Regions from separate parts of the Peribacillus sp. FSL K6-1552 genome, predicted to be linked through region 3. Evidence: riboswitches for the same ligand, from Rfam matches in the RefSeq annotation. Region 3 holds a riboswitch; each other region holds the start of a gene.

Region 1 (2,203 bases), 1.8 Mb from region 3:
GGAAATAAGATGTACAAATGGGACCATTTCATTAACTAAGCTGGATGAGTTAGTAGATGAAATGATGGACCGTGATGTTTATCTCCTTTTTGACGCAGATGATTCAGGAGAAAAGCTACGGAAGCAATTCCGAAGGGAAATGCCGGAAGCAAGCCACTTGTATATCAATAAAATGTACAAAGAAGTGGAAAGTGCCCCCGAACATCATATCGCTACAGTGCTCCTATCTGCCAATATGAATGTGAAAATGAAATTTTTAAGTCAAAGGGTGAACGACTAATTGATGCAAGAATTGAAAGAAGAAGATTGTAGGCTTGCTGTTGAAGAAGGGGAAACCTTTTGCTTATATTTATATACACCTTTGTGTGGGACCTGTCAGGTGGCATCTAGGATGCTTACGATATCATTGGAGCTTTTTCCAGACTTGAAGGCAGGAAAGATGAATATGAACTATGTCCAAACAATCGCCGAATCATATGAAATTGAGAGTGTACCTTGTTTATTACTATTTAAAGAAGGGCAGCTGCGGAAAAAAATTTATGCCTTTCAGTCTGTTCCTTATTTGTACGGAATGCTTAAGGAAATAAGCTAAAAAGCCAATCCAATATGGGTTGGCTTTTTAGCTGTAGAAAAGTAGTGAATAAACGATATAGTTGATGGGGAATTGAAATAAGAATATTCAAATAATTGATTGACTGGATAATTCTAAAGTGCTATATTTTGAATTAAGAAAGTAACTGCTAAATTTAATAGTTCTTATCAAGAGTGGCGGAGGGACTGGCCCGACGAAGCCCGGCAACCGGTATAAATTTATATACGGTGCTAATTCCAACAGAGTATTGGCTCTGGAAGATGAGGAGAGTATATAAGCCTCTTCTTATGAAGTGGTTTTTTTGCTTGTTAAAAGAGGAAGGCCTGATTCTTAATTCCAACTAAATCCATAGAAAAAGGGGAGAAATCTTATGGCAGAGAAAAAGTTGCGTTTCGAAACATTGAGTGTTCACGGAGGTCTTCAAGTAGATGAAACGGGTGCACGTGCAGTGCCTATTTATCAGAGCAATGCATACTTGTTCAAAGATACTGACCATGCAGCAAATTTATTTGGCTTAAAGGAAAATGGCTATATTTATACACGACTTCATAATCCTACGGTCAGTGTTTTCGAAGAAAGAATGGCCTTGTTGGAAGGTGGTATCGGCGGACTGGCAACAGCAAGTGGAATGGCTGCCATTACACTGTCAATCCTAAATATTGCTGGTGCAGGAGATGAAATAGTGTCCGCTTCTACATTGTATGGCGGTACGTATAATCTTTTTGAAAATACTCTTCCTAAATATGGGATAAAAGTGAAGTTCGTCTCTCCTGATGACCCTGAAAATTTCAAAAAAGCCATCACGCCTAGAACGAAGGCTATATTTGCGGAAACAATTGGAAATCCAAGTCTAAGGATTCTTGATATTGAAGCTGTAGCGGACATTGCTCACAATGCGGGCATACCACTCATTATCGATAATACCTTTGCTACCCCGTACCTTTGCCGGCCAATTGATTTTGGAGCGGACATTGTCATCCACTCTGCTACAAAATGGCTCTTGGGAAATGGAACCACCTTAGGAGGCATCATCGTGGATGGGGGCAAATTCGACTGGAACTCACCAAACTACCCTGGCTTTACGGAACCAGATCCAAGCTACGATGGGATTGTATACTCTGAAGCAGTCGGCCCTGCTGCCTTTATCACAAAAGCTCGTGTGCAATTACTTCGTGATTTAGGGCCGACGTTAAGTGCTCAAAGCGCGTTCCAGTTTACGCTGGGGCTAGAAACGTTGCATGTGAGAATGAAAGAGCATCTTTCGAACACTAAGTCTGTTATTCAATATTTGGAAAATCATCCTGCCGTGAACTGGGTTTCGCACCCTAGTAATGGAAGTCACCCTGATAAAGCGCTGGCGGACAAATATTTGCCTAAGGGAGCAGGATCTGTTGTGACTTTTGGAATTCAAGGTGGACGCGAAGCTGGAGCAAAACTTATCAATTCGGTAGAATTATGGTCGCATGTAGCCAACGTAGGGGATGCTAAAAGTTTAATTATCCACCCTGCTAGTACGACCCATCAACAATTAAATGATGTAGGTTTAGCAAAAGCAGGTGTAAGTGCTGATCAAGTGCGCATATCGATTGGTATAGAAAACGTAGAGGATTT
Region 2 (2,203 bases), 1.6 Mb from region 3:
TGCCTCGCTAGTTGCGAGGCACCTTTTACTTTTATTTGATTACGCTTGTGCTTTTAAAATCTCAGCTTTATCTGTGCGTTCCCAAGGAAGATCAACATCTGTACGGCCAAAGTGTCCGTAAGCAGCTGTTTGTTTGTAGATTGGGCGACGAAGATCAAGCATTTTGATGATACCAGCTGGACGCAGGTCGAAGTTAGCGCGTACTAGATCAACTAGTACTTCTTCGCTTACTGTTCCTGTTCCGAATGTATCAATCGAGATTGATACAGGCTCTGCCACACCAATTGCGTATGCCAATTGTACTTCCGCTTTGTCAGCAAGGCCAGCAGCTACGATGTTTTTCGCAACGTAACGAGCAGCGTATGCCGCAGAACGGTCAACTTTTGTAGCATCTTTACCGGAGAATGCACCGCCACCGTGACGAGCGTATCCGCCGTACGTATCAACAATGATTTTACGTCCAGTAAGACCAGCATCCCCTTGAGGTCCGCCAATTACAAAACGGCCAGTTGGGTTAATGAAGTACTTAGTCCCAGCATCGATTAATTCAGCTGGTACAACTGCTTTAATCACATGTTCTTTTAAGTCAGCTTGAATTTGCTCAAGAGTTACTTCTGGATCATGTTGTGTTGAAATAACAATTGTGTCAACTCTTACAGGTTGATTATTTTCATCATACTCCACCGTTACCTGTGTTTTACCATCAGGACGTAAGTAAGCAAGCGTTTCTTCTTTACGAACTTGAGACAAGCGGAATGAAAGTTTATGAGCTAATGAAATCGGAAGTGGCATAAGCTCTTCTGTTTCATTGCAAGCAAAACCGAACATAAGCCCTTGGTCCCCTGCACCGATTGCATCGATTTCTTCATCTGACATAGTTCCTTCACGAGCTTCCAACGCTTTGTCTACGCCAGCTGCGATATCAGCAGATTGCTCATCAATAGAACTCAATACGGCACAAGTTTCAGCATCGAAACCGTATTTCGCACGTGTGTAACCAATTCCTGCAATCGTATCACGAACGATACGTGGAATATCCACATAAGCGGACGTTGTAATTTCACCAGCAACAAGTACAAGACCTGTTGTTACACTTGTTTCACACGCAACACGTGCATTTGCATCCTTAGCAAGGATAGCATCTAAAATGGAATCTGAAATCTGATCACAAATCTTGTCCGGATGGCCCTCTGTAACAGATTCAGAAGTAAATAGACGTTTCTTTGACATCATATTTCCTCCTTGGAAGTTAGTATGTTGTAGGCAAAAGCCTGATTTTTTACGGAACTCGTTTTCCCTTATTAGCTTCAACTATAGACACAGAATTACTAAAAAACACAAAAACCTTCCCTGGCAAATGAGGAAAGGTTTAAAATTCTGTCATCTATCCTTTCACTCTTATCGTTCAAGGGTTTTTTACCTTGCTCAGGTTAGCACCATCACCACTATTCCTTGAAGAACTATCGCTTTATTTTCGGCGATTGATCTTGGAGTCAAGTTCAATATGGCAGGTTGCTGGGTTTCAAAGGGCCTGTCCCTCCACCAACTCGGGATAAGAGAATCCGTACAATTTAAGATATTATCGTATTTGGTCGGATTCTGTCAATGCTTTTCGAAAAAGAACATTTTTCCCCATCACAGCTTTCACGAAAAAAAATGTGCTAATGCTCTGTCATTATTGGATTTTCGATGTAGAAAACAAACGAAAATGTAGAAAATTACCATAGATATAAGAACTTGAAAAAGCGGACTTCGAACCGCATAATAACTTTTTAGGATTTTGCCTTTTGATGTAATAGCAAGTTGTTCTATTCTTAATTTCTTCCTATTAAATAAAAGAATCAAACCTTTTTTATATTCCTGAAACGAGACCCATTCGATCAAGATTCTAATCTTGATAATGGGCTTTCTTCCTAATTACACCACCCAGTTCAGATTCCTCCATTCAAGTATATGCAGGAACCCGTACTCGGTTCATAACGCATTTTAAAAAATGATTAAGGAAACCATATAAAAAATATCACAAAAAAAAATAAATAGTATAGACTATTTAAGTGAATGTGTTATACTAATTGTAATATAAAAACTTAAAACAAAGGAAGGTACCTCATATATGAATTCTGTAGATGTTTCTAATGAGTTACACCAATTATTGGCAGGAAATAATGTGCAAACTCAACTTTCAGTTCCCCAATTGGTTGAA
Region 3 (2,203 bases):
CTATAGTACGATTTTTCTGAAAATCAGTAATTTTCCACCATTACTCCCGGAAGTAGAAGTTTTTATCTTCTCCGAAATAGTAAAGTAATTAAAATAGATGCAGAATAAAATGAATTTTTAGTATAATGTATTCATATAAGGATGATATAAAGTAAATAGGATTGGAAGATGTTAATTGGAAAATGGAAAAATCGTGTCCCTTCAAGCCGGAAAGCCTAAACAGGAAATGTTTTCGAATGTTAAGATTTTATCAGCTATGGATAAAAAAACTTTGGATAATGTGACCGTAACAAAATCAGGAATAGTTGGAGACGGAGTAGGTAATCTAAAGTTCCATGGAGGCCCTGACCGTGCATTGTGCATTTATCCTTTTGAGCATTACTCATTTTGGAATGAAAAATTCTCTAAACAGCTTGATATCCCTGCTTTTGGTGAGAATTTAACAGTAGCTGGGATGATGGAAACTCAAACGTATATCGGTGATATCTATCAAATAGGTGGGACAATTGTTCAGATCACCCAAGGACGAATTCCTTGCTCGACTATTTCTCACTTTAACCAAGAACCTAAGTTTTTGACATCAGTGATGAAAACAAGTTTTACTGGTTATTTTGCAAAGGTCATTCAAGAAGGAGTTATTAAAAAACAAGATGAAATTGTTTTATTAGATCGACTTCAAGAAAACATCTCAGTATATTATGCAACTGAAGTGATCCTGCATAATCGAGACGGACAGGATGGAGCTCATGCTTTACTTTCTGTAGATTCGTTAGCGGAGGACTGGAAACAAAGGATATTAAAGAGAGTTTAAACTTTGAAGGATGTTTGATCTTAGTAGAAAAGAAAAAAATGACTATCAAACTATTGAAATTGACAGATTATTAATGTAAATTAAATATAAACAAATTTTGAAATGTTAAGAAAACTTTATAAATGGATCTTATCGAGAGAGGTGGAGGGACTGGCCCGAGGAAACCTCAGCAACCAGCTTAGGCAAAGGTGCTAAATCCAGCAAGCAGAGCTTGATAGATGAGGAGAATGTTTCAAAAAACCTTCTTCTTTGAGAAGGTTTTTTTTCTTTTCTCTCATACTCATAGAAAACGACAAAAACAGAATTGTTTTTGAGAGAGGGTGTACATATGGATTTTCGTAAAGAATTGAAAGAAAGAATGCTGGTTGGAGAAGGAGCAATGGGAACATTATTATACTCATATGGAATCGATCAATGTTATGAGGAATTAAACTGCACTAATCCTGATCAAATTGAATCCATTCATCGTGCCTATTTAGAAGCAGGTGCTGATATTCTACAATCGAATACTTACGGAGCTAACTTTAATAAATTGAAACGGCATGGTCTTGAAGATGAAGTAAGCCGAATTAACCGTCAGGGGGTTATCCTTGCTAAAAAAGCTGCAAAAGGCAATGCATTTGTATTTGGTACTATAGGGGCGCAGCGAAGTATCCGTAAATCGGATTTAAGCATGGAAGAAATTAAGCGAGGTTTTCGTGAGCAGCTATATAGTCTGCTTATAGAAAATCCTGATGGGATTCTCCTTGAAACATTTTATGATCTGGAAGAACTTGAAACCGTGTTGCAAATTGCTAAAAAAGAAACGGAATTGCCAATTATTGCAAATGTATCGATGCATGAATTAGGTAATCTTCAAAATGGGATCCATTTAAATGAAGCATTTCAAAAACTCGAGCAATTGGGTGCTGATGTTGTTGGTGTGAATTGCCGTCTAGGTCCACATCATATGATTCGCGCCTTGGAAGAAGTGACTTTGCCAAAGCATGCGGCTATCGCTATCTATCCAAATGCCAGCCTACCGGATTACGTGGATGGAAGACTAGTTTATAAAGCAGTGCCTGAATATTTTGGCTCAAGTGCCCTTGAGCTTCGTGAGCAGGGTGCCACGATAATCGGTGGGTGTTGTGGAACAACACCACTTCATATTCAATCTGTGAAAAATGCGATTGGGAGTTTAGTTCCAGTAGAAGAAAAAATGACGAAAGCCCGTGAAATCGAAATAATTGAAGTGAATCATAGAGAACTGGAACTACCCCTGCATGAGCAGGCCAAAACTGAAAGAACGATTCTTGTTGAACTTGATCCGCCGAAAAAATTAGGAATTGAAGGTTTTATGGCTGGTGCGGAGGCATTAAAAAATGCGGGTGTTGATTCGATTACATTAGCTGA
Region 4 (2,203 bases), 2.3 Mb from region 3:
AAGGAATGCTGTTGAAATGGCCGCCATACCTGATGAAAAGGCAAAGCCGCGAGTACCATCTTCAAGCTCGGCAATGATATCTTCAAGTGCTTCCCGTGTTGGATTTCCGCTCCTGCTGTAATCGTACTTGCCGAATGTATCGATATCAGTTTGATGGAAAGTGGAAGCGTGCTGAATAGGGACGCTCACACCGCCTGTTGTCGGATCGAATTTATGCTGGTTATGAAGTAATTTGGTTTCAAAACTGAAATCATGATTTGTCATCGTAGTGCCTCCCTTTTTACATGTGCAAATGCTTGTTGCAGGTCTTGAATTAAATCGTCGCTGTCTTCGATGCCAACCGAGAAGCGTAGAAGTCGATTACAAACCCCATTAGCAGTTCTAACTTCAAGAGGGATATCGGCATGTGTTTGTGTAGCCGGATAGGTGATGAAGCTTTCAACGCCTCCAAGACTTTCTGCAAATGAAATTAATGAAAGTGATTGTAAAAATGGATTGACCGCTGCTTCGTCAATTATCCGGAAAGAAATCATACCACCTCTGCCGGGATACAGGACGTCCGTTACACATTCATGTTCTGATAAATAATCTACAAGGATTTTGGCGTTCTTTTCATGACGTTCCATCCGCAGTGCCAGGGTTTTCATTCCGCGCATTAACAGCCATGAATCAAATGGGCTCAACACCGCTCCTGTTCCATTATGATGGAAGGCAATCGAATCACATAATTCTGCACCTTTAGCCACGATTAGTCCAGCCAGAACATCATTATGACCACCGAGATACTTCGTTGCGCTATGGATTACAATATCGGCTCCAAGCAGGATAGGCTGCTGCAGAAGCGGCGTATAAAAAGTGTTGTCAACAATCAAAAGTAAATTAAATTGTTTGGCAAGTGCGGCAACAGCGCTAATATCTGTTTGCTGCATAAGAGGGTTAGTGGGAGTTTCGATAAAGATGGCTTTTGTTTGAGGAGTAATAGCTTTTTCGATATCCTCTAAACAACAAGTGTTTACATAGTCACACTGTAAGCCCCATTTTTTAAAACCTTGTTCTAGCAAACGATATGTACCACCATATAGATCTTCGCTGACTATCCATGCATCACCTGATTTAAATAAGGCTAGTATGGTAGAGATGGCCGCCATTCCTGAACTGCAGGCATACCCTTGGTCACCTCTTTCAAGGTTGGCGATGGATTGTTCCAAAAGTTGACGTGTTGGATTACCTGTCCTTGTATAATCGAATCCAGTTGATTGGCCAATTCCTTCGTGGCGGAAAGCTGTCGAAAAGTAAACCGGCGGATTGACTGTTCCTGTCGCGGTTTCACTGCGATTACCTAGTTGAGCAAGATATGTTTCTGTTTTATACATAGTTTTCACTGCTCCTTTGTGTTTTATAAAATAAAAAAAGTCTTCTTTAAGAAGAAGACTTGGTTAAGTATGGACGAGTCATTCTTCTTATCTTCCAAGTTCACAAACTTGTGGAATTAGCACCTTTTCATTGGTTTGAAACAAATGAAGGTTGCTGAGGTGTCATCGGGCCATTCCCTATACCTCTCTCGATAAGAGTTTAGATTATTCAATTTCTTTTGAATTTACTATATATATAAAGTGCTGTCAAGAACATTCTGGGAAAATATTGCTCGATAATTCTTTATTGGTTAATTAGGACTAGCGTTTTCAAAACATGATTGGTCCAATGAAAAACCCCTAAATATTGTGGAAAACGCGATGGTATAAGGTGTTGAGATTCTTTAAAAGACTTTGTTTAATTAAATGGATTTTCTGAAATATAGGGAAGGTTTTGTTCTGTTTCTTTGCTTTAAAATAATAAAGTTTGTACAATGTATAGAGAGAAGAATTAATAATATGTCATTATTCATTTCATATACATAAGGTTTTCGGTGGATAGTGCAAACATAGGAGGAGAACACATGGAATACAGAATCGAACGAGATACGATGGGTGAAGTGAAAGTTCCTGCTGATAAGTATTGGGGAGCACAAACCGAGAGAAGCCGTAACAACTTCAAAATTGGTAATGAAAAAATGCCGATTGAATTAGTCCGTGCGTTTGCATACGTAAAGCAAGCGGCAGCTAAAGTGAACTATGACCTTGGTGATCTTTCAGAAGTGAAAAAGAATGCCATCGTTAAAATTTGTGGCGAAATTCTAGAAGGTACACTTGATGAACATTTCCCC

The links. Region 3 has a riboswitch for S-adenosylmethionine ahead of NST21_RS16795 (bifunctional homocysteine S-methyltransferase/methylenetetrahydrofolate reductase). Riboswitches for the same ligand answer to the same signal wherever they lie in the genome.
Region 1: linked by a shared signal. The riboswitch ahead of NST21_RS25840 (O-acetylhomoserine aminocarboxypropyltransferase/cysteine synthase family protein) and the one ahead of NST21_RS16795 (bifunctional homocysteine S-methyltransferase/methylenetetrahydrofolate reductase) in region 3 are both predicted to bind S-adenosylmethionine.
Region 2: linked by a shared signal. The riboswitch ahead of metK (methionine adenosyltransferase) and the one ahead of NST21_RS16795 (bifunctional homocysteine S-methyltransferase/methylenetetrahydrofolate reductase) in region 3 are both predicted to bind S-adenosylmethionine.
Region 4: linked by a shared signal. The riboswitch ahead of NST21_RS05970 (methionine biosynthesis PLP-dependent protein) and the one ahead of NST21_RS16795 (bifunctional homocysteine S-methyltransferase/methylenetetrahydrofolate reductase) in region 3 are both predicted to bind S-adenosylmethionine.

What each region holds. Positions count from the first base shown of each region.
Region 1 is NZ_JBBOST010000001.1:5,365,208-5,367,410, reverse strand. Features, by position in the region: gene NST21_RS25850 (toprim domain-containing protein) at 1-280, shown strand, start outside; gene NST21_RS25845 (thioredoxin family protein) at 284-592, shown strand; SAM riboswitch class I at 754-859, shown strand; gene NST21_RS25840 (O-acetylhomoserine aminocarboxypropyltransferase/cysteine synthase family protein) at 963-2,203, shown strand, end outside.
Region 2 is NZ_JBBOST010000001.1:5,134,116-5,136,318, forward strand. Features, by position in the region: gene metK (methionine adenosyltransferase) at 40-1,233, opposite strand; SAM riboswitch class I at 1,396-1,559, opposite strand; gene pckA (phosphoenolpyruvate carboxykinase (ATP)) at 2,114-2,203, shown strand, end outside.
Region 3 is NZ_JBBOST010000001.1:3,516,280-3,518,482, reverse strand. Features, by position in the region: gene NST21_RS16800 (MOSC domain-containing protein) at 176-811, shown strand; SAM riboswitch class I at 938-1,036, shown strand; gene NST21_RS16795 (bifunctional homocysteine S-methyltransferase/methylenetetrahydrofolate reductase) at 1,140-2,203, shown strand, end outside.
Region 4 is NZ_JBBOST010000001.1:1,238,266-1,240,468, forward strand. Features, by position in the region: gene metC (cystathionine beta-lyase) at 1-264, opposite strand, end outside; gene NST21_RS05970 (methionine biosynthesis PLP-dependent protein) at 261-1,373, opposite strand; SAM riboswitch class I at 1,458-1,571, opposite strand; gene fumC (class II fumarate hydratase) at 1,937-2,203, shown strand, end outside.